3 regions of the Saccharopolyspora sp. ID03-671 genome follow, and region 2 is predicted to be linked to each of the others. Evidence: riboswitches for the same ligand, from Rfam matches in the RefSeq annotation. Region 2 holds a riboswitch; each other region holds the start of a gene.
The links. A riboswitch is a leader RNA that binds a small molecule or an ion and turns the genes downstream of it on or off. The one in region 2 is predicted to bind thiamine pyrophosphate.
Positions count from the first base shown of each region.

Region 1 (7,814 bases), 780 kb from region 2:
CGGACCTGGTCGGCGTCGAGGGCGCCCTTATCGCGGGGCACGACGAACGCGGCCAGGCGCTGACCGAAGTCGGCGTCGTCGACGCCGATGACGGCGGCCTCGGCCACCTCGTCGAGCCTGGTGATGGCGTCCTCGGTCTCCTTGGGGTAGACGTTCTCTCCGCCGGAGATGATCATGTCGTCCTCGCGGCCCGCGATGAACAGGCGTCCGGATCGGTCGAATCGTCCCAGGTCGCCGGTGGACATGAGGCCGTCGCGGCGTTCCCGGCTGTTGCCGTTGGTGTAGCCGTCGAACAGCATGTCGTTGCCTGCGAAGATCCGCCCGGTCTCGCCTCGGCGGACCGGTTCGCCGTTGTCGTCGAGGATGCGCACCTGCGTGCCGCGCGGCGGCCGCCCGGCCGAGCTCGGGGCGGCGCGCAGGTCGGCGGGCGTGGCGATGCTGACCCACGAGACCTCGGTGGAACCGTAGAGGTTGTAGAGCACCGGGCCGAAGGCGCGCTGGAATCGGGTGGCCAGGTCACCGGGCAGCGCGGAACCGCTGGCGGCGACGATGCGCAGCGACGAGGTGTCGAACCGCTCGCGCTCCTCGGCGGGCAGGTCGAGGATCCGCTGCAGCATCACCGGGACGCCGAACATGGCGCTGACCCGGTGCCGCTGCACGGTCCGCAGCGTGTCGACGGCGTCGAACTTGCGGCGCAGCACCAGCGTCGCGCCGAGCACGGCGGAGAGCTGGAACCCGGCGATCGCCCAGGTGTGGAACAGGGGAGCGCTGAGCAGGACGCGCTCGCCGGCGCGCAGCGGGATGCGGGAGAACACCGCGCCCGCGGGGTTGAGGCTCGGCGGGTCGGGCCGGCGAGCGCCCTTGGGCGTCCCGGTGGTGCCGGAGGTGAGCACGATCAGCCGCGAGTGCCGCGGCGGCCGCGGGAGCTTGGTGGCGGGCTCCGTGGCGATGAGGTGGTCGAGCGTGTGGTGCTCGGTGGGCCCGTCGGCCCACCCGAGGACGACGTCGAGGTCGCTGGGCAGGTCCTGGAGGTGTCCGGCGAACTCCTCGTCGAGGACGAGCAGGCTGACGTTCTGCTCGGCGAGCACGTCGGCGAGCTGGCGGGTGCTGAGCCCGACGTTGAGCAGCACGACGTCGACGCCGAGCTTGGCGGCGGCCACGATGACCTCGACGGGCCCGTGGTGGTTGCGGGTGAGCACGCCGACGCGGGTCCTGGCGGGCACCCGGTCGCGCAGCGCGGCGGCCAGCCGGGTGGTGCGGGTGGCGAGCTCGGCGTAGCTGAGCGCTCCGCGCTCGTCGATCACGGCCGGTCGGTCCGGGTGGCGCGCGGCGCCGACGGCGAAGCCGAGCGGCAGGGTGATGCCCCAACGGCGGTAGGCCAGGGCGATGCGGACCAGCCTGTCGGGCCGCATCGGTCGCACCACACCCTGCTTGACCAGCACGAACAAGGTGTGCAGGGCCGGTGCGGCGTGGTTGGTCAGAAAGCTCGGCAGTCGCCGCAGAAAGCTCACTCGGTCACCCCTCGTCCGCGAAACCTACTCGGGAGTAGATTGTGCCGTGAGTAATCCTCCCGGCCAAGCCCTCCGTGTCGAGTATCCCGATTCCGCGGTCGCGACGTAGGCGGCGCGGCGGGTGAGGGGGGAGCCTCTCCCGCCGCGCCGACCCCCAGTGATCCGGGTCGGGGCCTACTCGGTCCCCGCCGCGGTGACGACCGCGTCGCGCAGGGCCGCGCGCAGACGGCCGACCTCCAGCGGTGAGAGCACCGCCGTCTCCCCGGGCGGTGACACGATCACGACCCGGCCGTGGTTGACGAACACCGACATGTCCTGTCGCCGTCCGGCGACGTCGCGGCAGCTGATGTGCCACTCCTGGTTGGGCCCCACAGTCCCAGCCTCCCTGTGCCGATCCGCCAGATGCGGTGAAGCGGCGCGCTGCGCGCTTCCGGTGTAGGGACGCGCCGGCCCGACGTGCATGACGGCACTGCGGCGAAATCACCTGAAAACGCTGTGAGCCATGTCCGGACCTGCGGTTCCCCGGTCGCGACCCCGGACACGACTCAGGGGCGATCCCACAACGGGAATCGCCCCTGAGCCGGTGCTGTTAGCCGGATACACCCGTCCGGTGTCAGATTTGGTCAGACCGGGCGAACCTTCAGCCCGGCTTCCTCGGCGGAGAGCACGACCGCGCCTTCGAAGTCGGCGATCGGCAGCTCGTCGCGCACCAGGCGGTGCGGTGCGTCGGAGGCCTGGACGCGGATCGTGCCGGTGGTGACCGCCTGCTCGGCCAGGTCCTGGCCGCCGAACTGCACGCTCAGCGCGTCGCCGGAGACCGTCGCGGTCAGCCAGCCGCCCTCGATGACCTGCTCGGAGCCGTCGAAGGACACGGTCAGCCGACCCTCGGCCGGGTTGTCGCCGCGGACCGCGACGTGCGAGAGCGCGACGTCCCGCTTGCCGGACTCCTCGCCGGCCAGCGCGATGACATCCCTGGTGGCCTCCTCGCCCGGCTCGGTGCCGGGCTTGGGGGTCAGCACCGGGGCGCGCAGCTGCGCGGCCAGCCGGTAGGGCTGCCACGAGCCGGCGCCGATCAGGTTGACCACCGCGCTGACCGCCACGTCGGTCAGCAGCCGGTCACTGCCCGGGGCGGGCGTGACCTCGATCGCCGGCACGTCGCGCCGGGACAGCAGTTCGCGCAGCGCTTTGGCGCGCTGACGGCTGTTGCGGTCGAATCCGCGGGTGATCGCCACCGTCCCCGATCCGGCGGCCGCGACGGCGGCCTCGGTCAGGTCCGCTAGCGGCGCCCAGATCTGCGCCGGGTCCTGAGCAGGACGCTGCCGGCGCGAGCGGGCGAAGCCTGGGGCATCGGTCGTGGTTTCCATCGCCCTCCACTTTAGTCTTCGACGAAGGGTGACCTTGCCTTCCGGTGGGGGCTTTCACGGTGTGAAATCGATCGCGATCGCACTGCTCCATCGGGGTGGCTTTTCCTGCGGGTGGGCTCATCCGCTGCGGCATTCGCCGCATCCTGACCGCTCGGCGAGGCGGGGGGCCGCGAGATGACCGAGTTGCACCTGCCGGGCGCGCGGCCCGGCCCGGACCGGTGGGTGGTCGTGCGGTGGCTGGTGCCGGACGGCAGCCGGGTGCGGGCGGGTCAGCCGCTGGCCGAGCTGCGTCCGGCCGACTCCGACGGCCCCGGGATCAGGGTGCGGGCGCTGGCCACCGGCACGGCGTGGCACCAGGTGCGGGCGGGCGAGGTGCTCAGCGTCGGCCAGGTGCTCGGGTTGATCGACTGAACCGCGCGGGGCCGGGGCTTGCCCTCGGTTGTTAGGTTGGTGCCAGTGACGCGGGGTGCCCCGGCCAGGGGCTGAGAACAGACCCGTTGAACCTGACCTAGCTCGTACTAGCGGAGGGACGTCATGGCCCCCAACGTGCTGACCATCGCCGGGACCGATCCGAGCGGCGGTGCCGGTATCCAGGCCGACCTCAAGGCCTTCTCCGCCAACGGCGCCTACGGCATGTCGGTGATCACCGCGCTGGTCGCGCAGACCACGACCGGGGTGAGCCGGGTGCAGGAGGTGCCGCCGGACTTCATCACCGACCAGCTGGTGACGCTGCTCGACGACGTCCGGGTGGACGCGGTCAAGATCGGCATGCTGGCCAACGCCGAGGTCATCCGCGCCGTCGCGGCCGTGCTGGAGCGCTACGCGCCGCGGTTCGTGGTGCTCGACCCGGTCATGGTCGCCAAGAGCGGCGACCGGCTGCTGGCGCCGGAGGCCGTCGGCGCGCTGCGCGACGTGCTGCTGCCGCGGGTGGACCTGATCACGCCGAACCTGCCGGAAGCGGCCGACCTGCTCGGCGAGTCCGAGATCGGCAGCCCCGACGAGATGCCGGCGCAGGCCGAGCGGCTGGCGGGCCTGGGCGCCAAGCAGGTGCTGCTCAAGGGCGGTCACCTGGACGGGGAGACCAGCGTCGACCTGCTCCACGGCGACGGGCTGGCCGAGTTCCTCAGCAGCGAGCGGGTGGCCACCACCAACGATCACGGCACCGGCTGCACGCTCTCGGCGGCGATCGCGGCGCTGCGCCCGCAGCGCGCGGATTGGCTGGAGGCCGTTCGCGAGGCCAAGCAGTACCTCACCGACGCGCTGCGCGCCTCGGAGCGCCTCGACGTGGGCCGCGGTCACGGTCCGGTGCACCACTTCCACCGCTGGTGGTGACAGTTTTAGCCATAATTGACCGGACATTTCGGACTTCGATCATGGACAGTTCTGGCTAGAACTGTCCGACTCCCGGACCCACCGATCTCTGCGAGGGTTTTCATGAGCACCTTGCCCGCACCGCCTGCCGGGGGTTTCTGCGCTGAGGCGTGGGACCGGACCGCCGGACTCCAGAAGGCGATCGAGGAGCACCCGTTCAACGTCGCGCTCGCCGACGGCAGCCTGCAGCGGGACGTCTTCGCCTTCTACATCGTCCAGGACGCCCGCTACCTGGTCGGCTTCGCGCAGGCGCTGTCGGCCGCGGCGGCCCGTGCCGACGACGCCGCGGACGCGGCGTTCCTGGCCGGTGCCGCGCAGGGCGCGCTGATCGAGGAGCGCCGGCTGCACGCCGGCTACGTCGCCGAGTTCGGGCTGACCGACGAGGAGATCGCCGGGATCGACACCTCGCCGACGTGCCTGGGCTACACGTCCTACCTGCGGGCCTGCGCGCTGACCGAGTCCTACCCGGTGCTGCTGGCGGCGATCCTGCCGTGCTTCTGGGTCTACCAGCACGTCGGCAGCACGATCCTCGACGCGACCGGCGCCATCGACGGTCACCCGTACAAGGCGTGGATCACCACCTACGCCGACGACGAGTTCGCCGAGGCGGTGCTGTCCGCGCGCGAGCTCACCGACAAGGTCGCGGCGCGCGCCGACGAGGCGACGCGGGAGCAGATGTTCGCCGCGTTCGCCCGCGCGACCGAGTACGAGTGGCTGTTCTGGAACAGCGCGTGGATCAAGGAGACCTGGCCGACCGCGAAATTCCTTGCCTGACAAGGAATTCGCATCTCAGTTACGCTGACGGCGGCTCATCGCGAGCGGTGGGCCGTCACCCTCTTCGGATAACACCAAAGCGTGATTCATGTTGTGATGCAGGTCACGATCTTGTGGTGTTAACGAAGCGCCCAGCACAGCGACATCCAGGGCGAAACCCCTGCTCGAGCTGGGCATTCAGGGGGCGGTCGTTCTTCAGGCGTGGATGGAGTCCCGGGGCAGTGAGTTCTCTTCTGATCGTGTTCATCGGCATGTCGGTCCCGATCCTGGCCGCCGCGCCGTTCTACATCGCCGACCGCCGGAACCAGACCGAATCCGACGAGCCCGAGAAGGCCGAGCTCGGGCCCGAGATCACCGAGGCGCCCCGGATCTGGCCGGATCCCGAGGAAGGTCCGGCGTGCGAGATCCCGGAGGCCCGCACGCCGGAGGACGCGCCCGTCCACGCGGCTCACGCCGAGCCGGACCGGGTCGCTCAGCCGTAGATGGTCCTGGCCAGCGCCGACTTGCGCTGCTGCAGCTCGCGCAGCGCGGCGGTGCTGAACCCGCCCCCGCTCGGACTCGCCGGGATCTCCAGGCCCTCGCTCAGCTGCCAGCCCGAACCGCGCTCGATCAGCGACCGGTGCTTGTTGGTGTAGTAGCCGGAGTTGATCGACACCGCGACGCCGCTCGCCCCGGCCGCGGCGGCCAGCAGGTGCAGGTGGAACCGGGTCGACAGCCACCGCTGCCCGGGCTTGGCGGGCAGGCCCTCGCGCATGATCTCGTCGAAGGCGTGGAACCGGGCTCCGGGCAGGTCGTGCTCGACGAGCGCGAAGACCTCCCGGTCGGCGCGCGGGATGCCCTCCACGAACGCCACCTGCTCGGGGTCGACCTTCCACTCGCGCAGCGTGTCGAGCAGGAAACCGGCCAGCGCCGGGACCGTCTCGTCCAGCAGGTCCGACTGCATGCAGACCATGACCTCGCGGACGTCGTCGTCCTCGGTGCGGAACAGGCCGGGCTCGACGCCGAAGAACATGTCGTCGCCGGTGGTGGAGGCGTTGACCAGCATCGCCGCCGACGGCTCGTCGCGGACGTCGACGACCTCGAACTGGTCGGCCAGGCTGCGCAGCAGCGGTTCTCCCCCGTCCGCGACGGGGAGAGGCCCTGGCCGGTCATCACCGCGCGGCCGCCGGAGCGGTGCGCGGCCGCGGCGGTGGCCGCGAGCAGGCCGATGTGGCGGGGCCAGATGCCGTTGATGAAGCCGCCGCCGATCACGTGGAACAGGTCCATCTGCCTGACCAGCTCGATGCCGGCGACCCAGCGCGGCGCCAGTCCGGGGTTGTGGATCGCGTGCTGCACGAACGCCGCCACGGCCCACGGCTCGTCCTCGGGGGCCTCCCAGCACAACCGCCAGAACGTGTCGGTGAAGCGCACGTTGGGGTGCAGGTCGGAGAGCATCACCGAGCTGGGCCCGGGGTTGGGGCAGTCGATCCAGATCTCGCTGCGCGGAGCGACCTTCGCCAGGTGCTTGAGCCACGCCGCGGCGATCAGCTCGTCGCCGTAGTTGGGGTGACCGGTGGTGGCGACGAGGTATATCCGGTGCGGGGTGTTCACCAAGGAGGCTCCAGCCATCGGTTGCGCGGTTCGTTCACGAACCTAGCAACCGGTGGGACACCCGTACCATCTTCGCACCGCACGGACTCGCGGCCGGCTCAGCCGGTCTTGCTGATCTCCGAGCGCAGGCGCTCCAGGCGGCGCTTGGAGCGGTTGAACTTGGCCTGGTAGCGGGCCTCGAAGATGTCGGTCGGGATCTCCGGCATCTCCATCGGCTCGGGCGCGCGCGGCTGCGGCGCGATCGCCTCGTCGATCTTCACCGGCTGGGTGGGCTCGCCCTCGCGGTCGGTCTTCTCGCCCTCGGAGGACGCCTCGGCCGTCGCGGTCTCCTCGCCCGGAGCCGCGGCGGCGCCCAGCGCGTGCTTGCCGCGCGGGGCCGCCTCCGGCTGCTGGGACGCTTCCGCCTTGCGGTTCGCGCGGTGGAGCAGTGGCCAGAACACCAGCGTGGCCACCGCGAGACCGCACACGAACATCAGAAACAGCATTTCCACCAGCCGCCTCCGGGGTCAGCTCTGCCGAGCGCTGTCAGTTCTGCCGCGCACCGGGAGCCTGGGCGGCTCCGTTGGTGGTGTGCTGCGGCTCGATCGGGATCGTGTAGGTCTGCACGTCATCGCGCTGCTCGGGCAGCGTGACGTGCTGGAGCCGGTGCTCGTCGGGCTCCACCGGCCCGTCGGTCTCGACGGGGCCGTCGGTCGTGCTGCGCAGGTTCGCGGCGGACTCGTCGAGGACGCGCTTGGCGCCGTCCATCGCCTGCAGCACCGAGGAGCGCAGCTCCTCCAGCCGCATCCGCTCGACGCGGATCTCCTCGAGGGCTTCGAGCCGCATCTGCTCCGACTCGGCGTCCCACTGCCCGCACTGCTTGCGGGTCTCGGCGATCAGCGAGTCGGACTCCTCCTGGGCGTCGGTGACGACCTTCTTGTACTCGTTGCGGATCTCCTGCCGCATCCGGTACTCGCGGCTGCGCTGCTCGCTGAGCTTCTGCTCGTGCTCGCGCTGCAGCTTGGCGCGCCGCGACTCGACGTCGGAGACGAGCTCGTTGCACTCGTCGCGGAGCTCGGAGGCGGCCTGCTCGGCTTCGCTGATCAGCGCGCGGGCCTCGGTCTCCGCCGTGCCGCGGATGATCTCGGCCTGGCGCTTGGCCTGATCGCGCAGGGTCTGCACCTCGTCCTCGGCGATCGCGAGCATGTTCTGCACTCGCTGCGAG
Region 1 is NZ_CP134054.1:2,617,640-2,625,453, reverse strand. Features, by position in the region: gene REH65_RS11735 (AMP-binding protein) at 1-1,511, opposite strand, end outside; gene REH65_RS11730 (hypothetical protein) at 1,686-1,883, opposite strand; gene REH65_RS11725 (hypothetical protein) at 2,135-2,875, opposite strand; gene REH65_RS11720 (hypothetical protein) at 3,050-3,286, shown strand; TPP riboswitch at 3,328-3,422, shown strand; gene thiD (bifunctional hydroxymethylpyrimidine kinase/phosphomethylpyrimidine kinase) at 3,410-4,207, shown strand; gene tenA (thiaminase II) at 4,310-5,020, shown strand; gene REH65_RS11705 (hypothetical protein) at 5,242-5,502, shown strand; gene REH65_RS11700 (hypothetical protein) at 5,493-6,065, opposite strand; partial or broken gene REH65_RS11695 (polysaccharide pyruvyl transferase family protein) at 6,191-6,628, opposite strand; gene REH65_RS11690 (hypothetical protein) at 6,709-7,101, opposite strand; gene REH65_RS11685 (hypothetical protein) at 7,136-7,814, opposite strand, start outside.
Region 1: another riboswitch for thiamine pyrophosphate. It lies ahead of thiD (bifunctional hydroxymethylpyrimidine kinase/phosphomethylpyrimidine kinase); the one in region 2 lies ahead of thiO (glycine oxidase ThiO).

Region 2 (7,814 bases):
GCATTGCCGGGACCGTTCTGGTCACCGCGGGCACGGTCGCCGCGCTCACCGTGCCGGCCACCGCCACCGCGCCGACCGCCGTTCCGGTGGCGGGCACGTTGCTGGAGGCCATGCAGCGCGACCTGGGCCTCACCGAGGCGCAGGCCCTCGACCGGCTCCACCTCGAATCCGCGGCCCAGCGCACCGAGAGCACCCTGCGCGGCGCGTTAGCCGACGCCTTCGGCGGCGCCTACTTCGACTCCGCGACCGGCAAGCTCGTCGTCGGCGTGACCGACGCGGCCCGCTCCGAGCAGGTCCGCGCCGCCGGGGCCGAGGTCCGCCAGGTCGCCTTCAGCGCCCAGCAGCTCACCGGCGTCATCGACGGCCTCAACGCGGGCAAGGCGCAGGCCCCGCAGAGCGTCACCGGCTGGTACACCAGCAACCGGCAGAACGCGGTCGTCGTCACGGTCAAGCCGGGTGCCGCCGCCGAGGCCGCGCAGTTCGCGCAGGCCGCGGGCGCTCCCGACGGCGCGGTGAAGATCGTCGAGTCGCAGGAGCAGCCGAAGACGCTGATGGACGTGGTCGGCGGCAACGCCTACTACATCGGCAGCGGTGCCCGCTGCTCCGTCGGCTTCGCCGTTGACGGCGGTTTCGTCTCGGCAGGCCACTGCGGTGGCGCCGGCGACACCACCACCGAGCCCAGCGGCACCTTCGAGGGCTCGTCCTTCCCGGGTGACGACTACTCCTACATCTCCGTCGGCGACGACGACACCCCGCAGCCCGCGGTGAACAACTACCAGGGCGGCACCCAGGCCGTCGCCGGGTCGTCCGAGGCCGCCGAGGGCGCCTCGATCTGCCGCTCGGGTTCCACCACCGGCTGGCACTGCGGCACCGTCGAGGCCAAGAACCAGTCCGTGCAGTACGAGCAGGGCACGGTCGAGGGCCTGACCCGCACCGACGTCTGCGCCGAGCCGGGCGACTCCGGTGGCTCGTTCATCTCGGGCGACCAGGCCCAGGGCATGACCTCGGGTGGTTCGGGCGACTGCAGCAGCGGTGGCACGACCTACTTCCAGCCGGTCGGCGAGGCCCTGTCCGCCTACGGCGTCTCCCTGCTGACCCAGTGATCTGAGACTTCCCCGCTCACGGCTTCTGTCGTGGGTGGGGGAAGTTCTCATGAAAACTGACACGACCCCCGGGACCAGTCCCGGGGGTCGTCGTGTCAGGGAAGTCGCGACCGCAGCTCGCGCGCCGCCGCGGCGGGGTCCTCGGCCTCGGTGATCGCGCGGACCACCACGATCCGCTCGGCACCGGCCTCGACGGCCTCGTCGACGTTGTCGAGCCCGATGCCGCCGATGGCGAACCACGGGCGACCGTGGCCGCGGTGCTCGGCCGCGTGCCGGACCAGGTCGATGCCCGCGGCCGGACGCCCGGGCTTCGTCGGCGTCGTCCACACCGGGCCGGTGCAGAAGTAGTCCACACCCGCCTCGGTGGCCGCCGAGTCCGCCTGCGCGATGTCGTGCGTGGAGCGGCCGATCACCACCTGGTCGCCGACGACGCGGCGGGCGAGCTCCACCGGCAGGTCGTCCTGGCCCAGGTGCAGCACGTCGGCCTCGGCCGCGAGCGCCACGTCGGCGCGGTCGTTGACCGCCAGCAGCGCCCCGTGCCGGACGCACGCCTCCGCCAGCACCTCCAGCGCCGCGAGCTCCTGGCGAGCCTCCAGCGGAGCGCCGTTCGGGCCCTTGTCCCGGAGCTGGATGATGTCCACCCCGCCCTCCAGGGCGGCGTCGACGAACTCCGCGAGATCACCCCGCTCGCTCCGAGCGCCGGTGCACAAGTACAACTTCGCCTCGGCGAGGCGAGCGCGAATCCCGAAGCCGTCCAAACCAGGCATGCCCCCAGCCTAGAGGAGGGCGGGCCCAACCAACCTCTGACGTCGTGATCTGCGGACGGGTAGTGTGGTGGGCGGTGAGCACGGGAGCCCGGCGGACCGGGCTGAGAGGGAGCGCAGGGCTCCGACCGTCGAACCTGATCCGGGTCATGCCGGCGCAGGGAGCGTGGAGTTGTCTGGGAAACGAACCGATCATGTCGTCGTGGTGGGCGGCGGAGTCGTCGGCCTGTCGGTGGCCTGGCGCGCCGCCGAGGCCGGGAACCGGGTGAGCCTGGTCGATCCGGCCCCCGCCTCCGGCGCATCGCACGTGGCGGGCGGGATGCTCGCCCCCTTGGCCGAGGCGTGGCCCGGCGAGGAGGAACTGCTCGAACTCGGCACGACGTCGCTGGACCGCTGGCCCGGCTTCGCCGACGAGCTCGCGCGCGCCGCCGGACTGCCGTCCGGGCTGCGCACCGAGGGCACGTTGATGATCGGCGTCGACGGCGCCGACCGCGGCGAGCTCGACACCGTCGCCGGGTACCTGGCCGGGCTCGGCCGCAGCGTCACCCGGCTGACCGGCCGCGAGCTCCGCAAGCGCGAACCCGCGCTGGGCCCCGCGGTGCGCGGCGGGCTGGAGATCCCCGGTGATCTCGCGGTGGACAACCGGCTCGCGCTGACCGCGCTGCAGGCGGCGGCGAAGGCGGCGGGCGTGGAGTTCGTCGCCGAGCGCGCCGAGCGGGTCCGGTCCGGTGCCGTGGAACTGGCCGACTCCGAGCTGGAGTGCGACGTCGCGGTGATCTCCGCGGGCGTGCGCTCCGGAGATCTGCACCCCGCGCTGTCCGGCAAGATCCGCCCGGTCAAGGGCGAGATCCTGCGGCTGCGGCGCCGCGCCACCGCGCTGCCGCCGCCGGTGCGCACCGTGCGCGGCCCGGTGCGCGGCAGGCCCTGCTACCTGGTGCCGCGCGACGACGGGGGAGTGGTGCTCGGCGCCACCCAGCACGAGGTCGGCTTCGACACCGAGGTCACCGTCGGCGGCGTCCGCGACCTGCTCTCCGACGCCGAGACCGTGATGCCGGGCATCGCCGAGTACGCGCTGGTCGAGGCCACCGCAGGGTTGCGCCCGAGCACCGCCGACAACCTGCCGCTCATCGGCTGGCTGGAACCCGGGGTGCTGGCCGCCACCGGACATCACCGGGGCGGGTTCCTGCTCACGCCGGTCACCGCCGACGCGGTGCTGGCGCTGCTGCGCGGGGACGAGCCCGGCGCGCTCATCAAGGCCACCGATCCGAGTCGTTTGGGAGGGCAGCAGTGAACGTCGTGATCAACGGCGAGGCGCGGGAGGTCGCCGCCGACGCCACGCTCGCGTCGGTTCTGGACGACTTCGGCGTGCCGGAACGAGGCGTGGCCGTGGCCCTGGACGGCGCGGTGGTGCCGCGCGCGTCCTGGCGGGGCACGGCGGTGCACGCCGACGCCAGCATCGAAGTCCTCACCGCAGTGCAAGGAGGGTGACCGTGGACGACCCATTGGTGATCGCCGGTCGTGAGTTCGGTTCGCGTCTGATCACCGGGACCGGCGGGGCCACCAACCTCGCGGTCCTGGAGCGCGCGCTGATCGCGTCCGGCACGGAGCTGACCACCGTCGCGATGCGTCGCGCCGACGCGGGCGGCGGCACCGGCGTGCTCGACCTGCTGCGCAAGCTGGGCATCGAGGCGCTGCCCAACACCGCGGGCTGCCGCACCGCGGCCGAAGCGGTGCTCACCGCCCAGCTGGCCCGCGAAGCGCTGGAGACCAACTGGGTCAAGCTGGAGGTGGTGGCCGACGAGGACACCCTCCTGCCCGACCCGGTGGAGCTCCTCGACGCCGCCGAGCAGCTGGTGGACCAGGGCTTCGTCGTCCTGGCCTACACCAACGACGACCCGGTGCTGGCGCTGAAGCTGGAGGAGGTCGGCTGCGCGGCGGTCATGCCGCTGGGCTCGCCGATCGGCACCGGCCTGGGCATCCGCAACCCGCACAACATCGAGATGATCGTCTCCCGGGCGAACGTCCCGATCGTCCTCGACGCGGGCATCGGCACGGCCTCCGACGCGGCTCTGGCGATGGAGCTCGGCTGCTCCGCGGTCCTCCTTGCCACCGCGGTCACCCGGGCCCAGGACCCGGAGCGGATGGCCACGGCCATGCGCTCGGCGGTCGAAGCGGGCCGCCTCGCCTCCCAAGCGGGCCGCATCCCCCAGCGCTTCTGGGCCCAAGCCTCCAGCCCCGGTACCCCGATGGGCTAGGGCAGAGGACGGTTCTAGCGAGAATCGCCCGGGGTTCGGACCACCGAATCCCGGGCGATTCTCACCGAAAACCCGTCCTTGCCCGAGCTCCGGGCGACCCGCCGCGGTTCGGCTCAGCGGATGTGGAGGCGTTCGGGGCGGACGAAGCTGATCGTGTAGCTCTTCCACGGGTTGTCGTAGCCGAAGGTGCGGTCGATGGCCTGGCGGGCGTGCAGGGCGTTCTCCACCAGGGAGCTCGCCAGCAGCTCGGAGGCCGGGGCGCCGCCCGCCGGGATGTCGGGGATCTTCGCCGTGGACTTGCCGCCCAGCAGGTCGTCGACCGAGCGCAGCGCGGGGACCGCGACCTTGCGCTCCTCGGCGGGCCGGAAGGCCAGCGTGGAGACGTCCTGGCGCAGCGCGTCCAGGGCGATCGCGGCGGCGCGGGTGGCGTGGTTGTCGTCGGTCTCCTCGCCGGTGCCGTCCAGCAGAGCCGGCATCCCCAGCAGGTCCTGGGTGCGGCGCAGCGCGAGCACGTTCGCGGCCTGCAGCGCCTTCGGCAGGTCCGCGCCCTGACCGGAGGCGCGGACGCTGCGCAGCAGTTCCGAGACCGACCAGACGGTGGAGCGGACCGCGCCCCGCACGTCCGGGACGATGCTGCTGGGCAGCACCAGGTAGCTCACGTAGCCGACGATCAGCGCGATCGCCGCGCCGACCGCGGTGTTGGCGGCGAAGCTGATGCCGACGTTGACCAGCGGTCGGTCCAGCGTCATCGCCTGGTCCACGACGGTGATCACGATCAGGCAGCCCAGCACCACCTGGTACTCGGCGCGCAGCCGCGGCATGTTCAGCAGCATCCCGCCGATGACCAGCGGAACCAGCAGGTAGGCCCCGGGCAGCAGGGTGATCAGGATGGCCAGGGCGGTCACGCCCAGCACCGCGCCGCCGGTGCGCTCCAGGGCACCGGTCATGCTGTCGCGCGCGGCCGGCGCCAGCACCACGTAGAGCGCGAGCAGCAGGCTCGACGCCGACGGGTCGCGCATCAGCAGCACGATCACCATGCCGACCGCGACGGCCAGCGTGCAGCGCAGCGCGTGCCGGAACAGCGAGGACCGGAACGACAGGTGCGCGCGGACCGCGCCCATCAGCCGCTCCTTCAGCGCACCCTCCTCGGCGGGCGGCACCGGGGTCTCGTCCCGGTTGACGACGGCCGCGCGGATCCGGTCCAGGCCCTGGTTCACGCCCGCGACCGCGTCGGGCAGGTCCTGCCTGCCGCCCCGGGCGACGACCATCTGCGCCGGGTCGCGGCGGGCCGCCATCGGCAGGCCGGTGCAGGCGCGGGAGCGGACGGCGCGGGCGAGCTCGGCGGCGACCTTGTCGGCTTCGGCGACGATCTCGCGCAGCCGCTCGGCCTCGATCCGGTCGCTCTGCTGGGCCTGCGCGAGCAGCGTCTCGCGGGCCGCCCGGAACCGGGCCGAACCCGCCAGCACCTGTCCGAGCCAGGTGCTGGAACCGTCGGCGCGCCACGCGGCCGCGGCCCCTTCGAGCACGCCGGGACCGGGGGTGAGCAGGGTGCGCGCCACGGCGACGCGGGTCGCGTGGCCGGGGTCGCCGAGCCCGACGATCACCCGCAGCAGCAGCGCGAACAGCCCGCCCGCGAGGGTGGAGGCCAGCAGCACCAGGAACGGCTGATCGTTGCCGATGCCGGTCGTGGTGGTCACCAGCGTCGCCGCCGCGAAGATCTGCCCGCCGATCCGGTAGTGCTCGCCGAGCGCGGGCAGCATCCCGGTGCCGAACACCACGAGGGCGACGGCGAGCCCGGCCAGCACCGGCACCTTGGTCAGCATCGGGCCGACGGCCATCATCAGCACCAGCGCGGGCGTGAGCCACATGAACCGGCGCAGGTCGGAGCGCAGCGCCTGACCGCTGGTGGCGGTCAGCGCCAGCACGGTCGTCAGCGCCCCGAGCAGCATCGGGGTCTGCACCTCGAAGAACCACCCGGCGACGGTTCCGGCGAGGACGGCGAGCACCACCAGCAGCGCGTACTGGCGCTGCCGGGGATCCGGCGCCCCCGCCTCGGTGGCCAGCCATCCCCGCGCTCGTGTCAACACCGCTTTAGCCACGCTCTCGCAAACCCCTGTCATCCCTCGCCGCGCTCCAGGTTCCGGGCCCTGGGATTACGCGTCTCTCGAACATATGTCGACGAGTAGCACCTATCGGGTTACAGGGTGGGGGCGAGAATCACCCTATTGATTGGTCAGTACGAGCGAGGGCTGATGCGCCAGAAGGTCGACACGGGTCCCACGCCCGACCCCAGCGGGTAGGCGTCGGCGACGCTGCGGGTGACGAACCGCTTGCCGCCGCGCACCGCGTCGGGCATCGAGGCGCCCTTGGCCAGCGCGGCGGTGATCGCCGAGGCGAACACGTCGCCGGCGCCGTGGGTGTGCTCGGTGGCGTAGCGCGGTCCGGGGAGCGCGAGGGCCTCGGTGCCGTCGAAGAGGAGGTCGACGCACTCGGGGTCGTCGGGCAGGTGACCGCTCTTGATCAGCACCCACTCGGGGCCGAAGTCGTGGACCGCCTTCGCCGCGTCCAGCAGGTCGTCGCGGGTGCGCGCGTCGATGCCGGTCAGCAGCCGCACCTCGTCGAGGTTCGGGGTGACCAGGGTGGCCCGGGGGAACGCCCGGTACCGCAGCGCGTCGAGCGCGTCGGGCCGCAGCAGCGGTTCACCGCTGCGCGAGGCGGCCACCGGGTCGACGACGAACGGCGTCCGCCCGCCCTTCCCGATGCCGTGGCGGTCGCAGGCCTCCAGGACGGCGTCGATGGTGGCGGCCGAGGCCAGCACCCCGGTCTTCGCCGCGCCCACCCCGATGTCCGAGGCGACCGCGTCGACCTGTGCCGCCACCGTCTCCGGCGGCACCTCCACCAGCCCGGTCACACCCACGGTGTTCTGCACGGTCACCGCCGTCACGGCGGTCATCCCGTGCACCCCGCAGGCGAAGAAGGTCCGCAGATCCGCGTGCATCCCGGCACTACCACCGGAATCCGACCCGGCGATCGTCAACGCAGTGGCCGGAGCAGTGCTTTCTTGCATTCCCGAGATGCTACGTGTCACCGATGATCTGGAATCGCCTAGCTGCTGACGGTGTGAAGGATTCCGGATAGGCTCATGACCAGGCAGATCGCAAGATTGTCAGAGGCGGTGAGTACTGTGCGTGAGGGCAACAACACAGGAGGTGACCGCGCTATGACTGCTGCTCCGGCACCGTCGTACTCGACGTGGGACGAGTTGGTGCAGACCTGGCAGCACCTGGACCTGCCGAACAAGGCTTGGCGCGCGGAGATCATCGAGGAGTCGATCGTCATGTCCCCGCCGCCGGCGCCCGCGCACAACATGATCGCTGACGTCGTCCATCGCGAACTGGTTGGTGCTCTTCCCAGAGAACTGGGCATCTTTCAAACGCTCGGCATCGCGGTTCCGCTGCGCAGAAGCCTCTTCATCCCGGATGTGGTCGTGGTCCCGCGCGCCGAGATACCCGGGCGTGAGGATCCACAGCCGGTTCCCGCGGAACGTGCCCTGCTGGTCGTGGAGATCACGTCGAAGAGCAATGCGGATGTGGATCGCAAGCAGAAGCTCTGGACCTACGCGCACGCAGAGGTTCCGCTGTACGTCCTGATCGACGAGTTCGCGGAGGAAGGCCCGACAGTCTTCCTGCACT
Region 2 is NZ_CP134054.1:3,398,237-3,406,050, reverse strand. Features, by position in the region: gene REH65_RS15585 (alpha-lytic protease prodomain-containing protein) at 1-1,103, shown strand, start outside; gene thiE (thiamine phosphate synthase) at 1,199-1,870, opposite strand; TPP riboswitch at 1,941-2,048, shown strand; gene thiO (glycine oxidase ThiO) at 2,040-3,158, shown strand; gene thiS (sulfur carrier protein ThiS) at 3,155-3,355, shown strand; gene REH65_RS15565 (thiazole synthase) at 3,358-4,122, shown strand; gene REH65_RS15560 (FUSC family protein) at 4,236-6,209, opposite strand; gene thiD (bifunctional hydroxymethylpyrimidine kinase/phosphomethylpyrimidine kinase) at 6,356-7,189, opposite strand; gene REH65_RS15550 (Uma2 family endonuclease) at 7,343-7,814, shown strand, end outside.

Region 3 (7,814 bases), 2.4 Mb from region 2:
ACAGGCCGATGACTCCCGCCGCCACCGCGGAGATCACGAACGAGGTCAGCGCGGCGCTCATCCAGGTCGGCACGGTGAACCCGACGGCCTCGCGGGCGCTGGTCCACAGCTGGGTCCACCAGCCGAGCTCACCCGGGTTGATCAGCTGGAACGTCGCGAAGCCCAGCAGCCAGGCCACGAGCATGCCCCAGCGCGAGGGCGCTTCGGCGGAGACGTCCCACTCGCGGTTGCGGGCGTTGTGGAAGTAGTCCACGGCCAGCACGCCGAACATCGGCACGAACACCGAACCGATCAGCAGCAGGAAGTTGGAGAACTGCTCGATGTCCATCGTTAGCGCCGCCAGCGTGCTGATCGCGCCGACGATCAGGCTCAGCACGCGGCGATCGGTGCTGGGGCGCAGGTTCTGGATGGACACCGCGGTGGAGTAGGTGTCGGCGAAGGACTGGTCGACCTCGCGCAGCACCAGAACCGCGAAGAACAGCACGCCCAGCGGCGCGGCCAGCAGCGGGTCGAACGCCTTGTCGCCGTCGAAGCCGACCAGCGCCAGGCCGAGCAGGCCCAGCAGGTAGCAGGCGATCTGGGTGATCGAGTAACCGACGGTCGCGGCGGTGAACGCGCCACCCGCGGAGCGGGAGTGCCGCGAGTAGTCCGAGGCGACCGGCAACCAGGACACCGCCACGGCCAGCGCCGCGTCCGCGCCCGGCCAGAAGCCCTCCCACGAGCCCTCGTGCATCGGCGGCAGCGGTTTCATCAGCAGCTGCACGAAGAAGTAGACCATCGCGATGAGCACGGCGACGCTGACGTAGCGGCGCAGCAGTCGCAGCGCGCCGAGCGGGCGCAGCGTCAACGCGGTGGTGATCACCCCGGCGATGAGCACGTACAGCCACTGCGGGCCGCCGCCGAACAGCGCCTCGGCCCCCTGGGCGATCACCAGCAGTTCGAAGGTGCCCCAGCCGACCAGCTGCAGGATGTTGAGCGCGGTCGGCACGTAGGACAGGCGGGTGCCGAACAGGCCCCGCAGCAGCATCATCGCGGGAGCGCCGGTGCGCGCGCCCGGGATGGCTGCGATGCCGACCATGATGCTGCCGAGCACGGTGCCGACGACGGTCGCGGTGACCGCCGCGGCGAACGACAGCTGCGGCACTCCGGCCGGTGCGAGCACCGCCAGCGCGCCGCTGAAGCCCAGCAGGCTCACGCCGAGGTTGCCCCAGAACGCGCCCTGGTCGAGCACTCCCAGGGTTTTCGGCGCCGGTTCGTCCAGGGTGTTCGGAACTTCGGACAGCGCGACGTCATGCGTCATCGACAGCTCCCTACGCCGGCATTATCCGGACAGGTTCTGCGGTCGGTGGCGCGCGATCTGCCACCCTCTCAGCCCGGTGCGCCCGAGCTCCCGCGTGGATAAGTCGAGCAGACCCTACCTGATCGGGTGACGCGTTGTCCGTCAGTGCCTCCGGTTCCCGAACAACCCCCGGGTGACCTCGCGGCCCACGGCGCTGGCGGCGGAGCGGAAGAACGAGCGCACGGCGGGGTTCTCCATCGCCTTCTGGAACATCCCGGCCTCCTCGCGCTCCCGCTGTTCCGGCACCTCCCCGTCGGGTGCGGAGGCCGGCGCTCCGGTCCGCCCGGCGGAGGGTTCGGCGACCTTCTCGGCGAGCTTCTCGTAGGCCGACTCGCGATCGATCGTCTCGGCGTACTTGGCGTGCAGGTCCGAGGACTGCGCCGCCTCCCGCACGGCGTCCTCGCCGATGCTGCCCATCAACGAGCGCGGGGGCCGCAGCCGCGTCCAGGCCACCGGCGTCGGCGCACCGGTCTCGGACAGCACGGTCACGATGGCCTCGCCGATGCCGAGGGTGGTGAGCGCCTGGTCGAGCCGGTAGTGCTCGGTGGTCGGGTAGGTCTTGACGGTGCGGGCGAGCGCCTTCTGGTCCTCGGGGGTGAAGGCGCGGATGGCGTGCTGGATGCGCGCACCGAGCTGGGACAGCACCGGGTTGGGCAGGTCGGTGGGCAGCTGGGTGTCAGAAGAAGACGCCGACGCCCTTGGAGCGGATGAGCTTCACGGTCTGCTCGATGCGGTCCAGGAACGCCTTGGAGGCGTCGTTGAACAGCAGGTGCGCCTCGTCGAAGAAGAACACGAGCTTGGGCCGGTCCAGGTCGCCGGCCTCGGGCAGTTCCTCGAACAGCTCGGCCAGCAGCCACATCAGGAAGGTGGAGAACAGCACCGGGTTGGCCTGCACGTCGTCGAGTTCGAGCAGGTTGACCACGCCCTTGCCCTCGACCTGCCGCAGCAGGTCGGAGACGTCGAGCTCCGGTTCGCCGAAGAACTCGTCGCCGCCCTGGGCCTCCAGGTTCGCCAGCGCGCGCAGGATCACCCCGGCGCTGGCCGCCGAGACACCGCCGATGCCCTTGAGGTCCTCCTTGCCCTCGTCGCTGGTGAGGTACTGGATGACCGAGCGCAGGTCCTTGGTGTCCAGCAGCGCCAGGCCGCGCTGGTCGGCCCAGTGGAAGATCAGACCGAGGGTGGATTCCTGGGTGGCGTTGAGCCCGAGCACCTTCGACAGCAGCAGCGGACCGAAGCTGGTGATCGACGCCCGGATCGGCACGCCGCGCCCGCCGGTGCCCAGCGACAGGAACTGCGCCGGGTAGGACGAGGCCTGCCAGTCGTCTCCGACGTCCTGGGCGCGGGCGGCGAGCTTCTCCCCGCCCTCCCCCGGCCGGGCCAGGCCCGACAGGTCGCCCTTGATGTCGGCGAGCACCACCGGGACCCCGGCTTCGGAGAGCTGCTCGGCCAGCAGCTGCAGCGTCTTGGTCTTGCCCGTGCCGGTGGCCCCGGCGACCAGGCCGTGCCGGTTGAGGGTCGCCAGCGGGATCCGCACGGCGGCCTGGGCATCGGCCTCGTTGTCGATGACGACCGCGCCGAGGTCGACGGCGGCGCCCCCGGTGTCGTATCCGGACGCGATCTGCTGGGCAGCGCTGTTGTCGGTCACCGCAGTCTCCTCCCGTCGGCACGTTCCTCTCGGAAGGTAGGTCGATAACGCCACCTTCCCCGGGAGAGCCACTCGGTCGGGGGACACGTGGGCGAGTCCGGCACTAGCACTCCGAACAGGGCCCCAACAGGCTCGTTGACCACCGGAAAGATCTCGTTCGCGGGCATGGGACGCATCGCCCGCACGAGTTAAGGTCTGGTCAGACCACCTGGGTACCGCCGTGCGTGAGGAGTGAGGTCGTGACCGGTTTGGACCGCCTGCGGGCTCGTGTCGGCACCGAGGAAGCCCTGGTCGTGGCGTTCTCCGGTGGCGTGGACTCGGCGCTGCTGGCCGTGGTGGCGCACCAGGTTCTGGGCTCGCGGATGCTCGCGGTCACCGCCGTGTCGCCGAGCCTGGCCGCCGAGGAGCGCAGGCAGGCGAAGCGCTTCGCGCGCGAGCGCGGTTTCGCCCACGTCGAGGTCTGCACCGACGAGGCCGACCGCCCGGAGTACGCGGCCAACGACGGAAACCGCTGCTACCACTGCAAGTCCGCGCTCTTCGACGCGCTGGAACCGCTGGCGGCGACGATGGGCGCGCGCATCGCGCTGGGCACCAATGTGGACGACCTGGGCGATCACCGGCCGGGCCAGCGGGCGGCGGCGCACCGGGGCGCGGTCGCTCCGATGGTCGACGCGGGGTTGACCAAGGACGAGGTGCGCGAGGCCAGCGCCGCGCTCGGACTGTCCACTGCGGACAAACCAGCGGCGGCGTGCCTGGCCTCCCGCGTCGCCTACGGCGATCCGGTGACGCCGGAGGTGCTGGCCCGGATCGAGCGCGCCGAGGCCGCCGTCCACGACCTCGGGTTCCCGGTGTGCCGGGTCCGGGCGCACGGGCAGGGCACGGTGGCGCGCCTGGAGGTGCCGTCCGAGGACATCGACCGCGCTGCCGCGCTGCACGCCGAGCTCGATGCCGCCGGCCGGGACGCGGGTTTCGACTTCTGCGCGCTGGACATGGCGGGCTTCACCAGCGGCCGGATGAACGTGCTGCTGCCGCTGCTTCCCACCCGGACCGCGTCATGACGGGCTTCACCGATCTCGGCTACGCCCGCGTCGACACCGACCGCGAGTCACGCCAGGGCCTGCCCGAGGTCGTCTACGGCCCGGGCAAGCGCCCGGAGGAGATCACCGGCATCGTCACCGAACTGCTGGCGCGCGGCACCGGCCCGGTGCTGGTCACCCGGGTCGACCCGGAGGTCGCCGAGCAGGTGCGGGTTCCCGGCGGCGACTACGACGAGACGGCCCGGCTGCTGGTCTGGCGGCCCGCCGCGGACCGGGGCTTCCGGGTGTGCGTGGCCACCGCGGGCACCTCGGACTGGCCGGTCGCGGCCGAGGCCGAGGCGGTCGCGTCGGCGATCGGCCTGCGCACGCACGTGATCCGCGACGTGGGCGTGGCCGGCATCCACCGGCTGCTGGCGGCGAGCGAGGACCTGCGGGCGGCCGATGCGGTCATCGTGGTCGCGGGCATGGAGGGCGCGCTGGCCAGCGCCGTGGGCGGGCTGGTGGCCTGCCCGGTGATCGCGGTGCCGACCTCGACCGGCTACGGCGCCTCGCTGGAGGGCGTGACGGCGCTTCTGGCGATGCTGACCTCCTGCGCCGCCGGGCTGACGGTGGTCAACATCGATTCGGGCTTCTCCGCCGCGATGGCCGCGCACCGACTGGCCGCGGTGGCGCGGCGATGATCCTCTGGCTCAACCCGGCGACCGGCGTGTCCGGGGACATGCTGCTGGGCGCGCTGCTCGGCCTCGGAGCGCGGCTGGGCGCGGTGCGCTCGGCGATCGCCGCCACCGGCCTGACGGGCTGGTCGCTGGCGGCCGAGCAGGTGCAGGTCGACGGGATCGCCGCGACCAGGGCCGTCGTGGAGGTCGACGACGACGCGCCGGAGCGCCACGCCGCCGAGCTCCTCGACCTGGTCTCCCGGGCCCAACCGGAACCCGTTGCCGCCGTCGCGGTTTCGGCGATCCGGGCGATCGCGGAGGCGGAAGGGGCGCTGCACGACCGGGATCCCGCCGAGGTGCACCTGCACGAGGTCGGCGGGCTCGACACGGTCGTGGACGCCGTCGGCGTGGCCGCGGCGCTGCACGACCTGGCGATCACCGAGGTGCACTCCGCCCCGATCGCGCTGGGTTCGGGCACCGTGACCTGCGCGCACGGCGTGCTGCCGGCCCCGGCTCCCGCGACGCTGCGGCTGCTGGCGGGCGCGGCCGTCGTGGGCGCCGACCTGCCCGGCGAGACGGTCACCCCGACGGGAGCCGCGCTGGTCTCGGCGATGGGCGTGCGGTTCACCCCTCCCCCGGCGATGACGCTGGGCGCCACCGCCTACGGCGCGGGTACCAAGCGCTTCCCGCAGCGGCCCAACGTGCTCTCGGCGTCGCTGGGCTCGCCGCGGGCCGGAGCGGAGACGATGGTCGTGGTGGAGTGCACCGTCGACGACGTCACCGGAGAAACGCTGGGCCACGTCGTGCAGCGGCTGCTCGAATCCGGCGCCGCCGACGCGTGGACCAGCCCGGCGACGATGAAGAAGTCCCGCCCGGCCCACGTCCTGCACGTGCTGTGCGCGCCGGGCCGGGAGGCGGCGCTGAGCGAGATCGTGCTGACCGAGACCGGCGCGCTCGGGCTGCGCCGCCACGAGGTCCAGCGCACGGTCCTGCCCCGCCGCACCACGACGGTGGACGTGGGTGGCCACGCGATCCGCGTCAAGCACGGCCCGCACCGGGCCAAGCCCGAGCACGACGACGTGGCGACCGCCGCCCGAGCCCTCGGACTGCCGTTGCGCACCGTCGCCGAGATGGCGCTGAACGCCGCCCGCGAGTAGTCCCGGGCCCGCCTGGTGTCCCCCGGTCGAGCGGCGTCCCGGTCGAGCGGCGGCGTCCCGGCGCGGGCCTCCGCCGACACCCCGCGCGAGGCTCCAGTCCAGCGGTGATTCAGATCCGGCCGAGGAGCTTGTCCGGGGTGAGGGGCAGGTCTCGGACGCGGGCGCCGGTGGCGTGGTGCACGGCGTTGTCGATGGCGGCCGCGGTGCCGCAGATGCCGATCTCGCCGATGCCCTTGGTGCCCATCGGGTTGACGTGGGGGTCGTCCTCGTCGATCCAGTCGACCTCGATGTCGCCGACGTCGGCGCAGGACGCGACGTGGTACTGCGCCATGTCCCGGTTGATCACGTGCCCGAACCGCGGGTCGACCTGGGCTTCCTCGTGCAGCGCCATCGACATGCCCATGGTCATGCCGCCCAGCAGCTGCGAGGCGGCGGTCTTGGCGTTGACGACGCGGCCGATGGCGAACACGCCGAGCAATCGCGGCACCCGCACCTCGCCGGTGTCGACGTTGACGCGCGCCTCGGCGAACTGGGCGCCGAAGGCGTGCATCGCGAACGCGCTCCGGTGCGGGTTGTCGGGCATCCGCCCGGTCACCGCGACGCCTCCGTCCGGCACGGGTCCGCCGTCGGGCAGCTCCGCGCGCAGCCGCTGCGCGGCGTCGACGATCGCCGAGCCCCAGCAGGTGATCCCGGTCGAACCGCCGGCGCCGGAGGCCCACGGCAGGTCGGTGTCGCCGATGCTGAGCACGATCTTGTCGACGTCGGTGCCCAGCGCGTCGGCGGCGATCTGGGTGAGCGCGGTCCAGGCGCCGGTGCCGATGTCGGCGGCGCCGAGGAGCACCCGGAACCGGCCGTCGGGCCGGGCCTCGATGGTGGCCTGCGTGCCGGGCTGGGAGTTGACCGGGTAGGTGGAGGCGGCGACACCGGTACCCACCAGCCACTCGCCGTCGCGACGGGCGCCGGGCGCGGGATCGCGGTCGGCCCAGCCGAACCGGCGGGCGCCTTCGCGCAGGCAGGCCACCAGGTTGCGGCTGGAGTAGGGCAGTCCGGTGTCCGGATCGCGCTCCGGTTCGTTGCGGATGCGGAACTCGATCGGGTCCAGCCCGCAGGCCTGCGCCATCTCGTCCATCGCCGTCTCCAGCGCGTACATCCCGGGGCACTCGCCGGGCGCGCGCATCCACGTCGGCACCGGGAGGTCCAGCGGCGCGACGCGGTGGGTGATGCGCCGGTTCGGCGCGGCGTACATCGTGCGCGTGGGTTTCCCGGCCATCTCCGGGAAGCTCTTGAGCCGGGCGTCCTGGGCGACGACGTCGTGACCGATGGCGGTGAGACGCCCGCTGGGGTCGGCGCCGAGGCGCAGGCGCTGGACGGTGCTCGCGCGGTGCCCGGCGATCGGGAACACCTGCCTGCGGGTGAGCACCAGCTTCACCGGTCGCGGCGCGACGCGCTGGGCGGCGAGCACGGCGGCGACCAGGTGGGCGTGCGCGGGCCCCTTGGAGCCGAACCCGCCGCCGACGTGCGGTGCGATGACGTGCACCTTCTCGGCGCCGATGCCGAGGAGCCCGGTGAGCGCGTCCCGCACCCAGTGCACGCCCTGCGTGGAGTCGTGGACGGTGAGCTCGCCGTCGGACCACGCGGCGGTGGTGGCGTGCGGTTCCAGCGCGACGTGGTGCTCCTGCGGCACGGTGTAGACCGCGTCGTGCACCACGGCCGCTTCGGCGAGCGCGGTGTCGAGCCCGCCCTGGTCGACGTCGTCGGAGACGGTCTCGAGGTCGTCGCGATCGGCGTCCAGGCGCGCGTCGTGCTCCTCCTGCTCGTACTCGACGCGCACGAGACCCGCTGCGGCCCGTGCGATCTCGGGAGATTCCGCGAGCACGACGCCGATCGGCTGGCCCCGGTAGGCGACCTGCGGCGACTGCAGGACGGCGAGTTCAGCGTCTTCGGTGCAGGCCGGCTCGGGCGCGTTGCGGTGGGTCACGA
Region 3 is NZ_CP134054.1:1,007,487-1,015,300, forward strand. Features, by position in the region: gene REH65_RS04720 (purine-cytosine permease family protein) at 1-1,300, opposite strand, end outside; TPP riboswitch at 1,291-1,404, opposite strand; partial or broken gene REH65_RS04725 (helicase HerA-like domain-containing protein) at 1,442-2,984, opposite strand; gene larE (ATP-dependent sacrificial sulfur transferase LarE) at 3,224-4,042, shown strand; gene larB (nickel pincer cofactor biosynthesis protein LarB) at 4,039-4,701, shown strand; gene larC (nickel pincer cofactor biosynthesis protein LarC) at 4,698-5,834, shown strand; gene REH65_RS04745 (xanthine dehydrogenase family protein molybdopterin-binding subunit) at 5,944-7,814, opposite strand, start outside.
Region 3: another riboswitch for thiamine pyrophosphate. It lies ahead of REH65_RS04720 (purine-cytosine permease family protein); the one in region 2 lies ahead of thiO (glycine oxidase ThiO).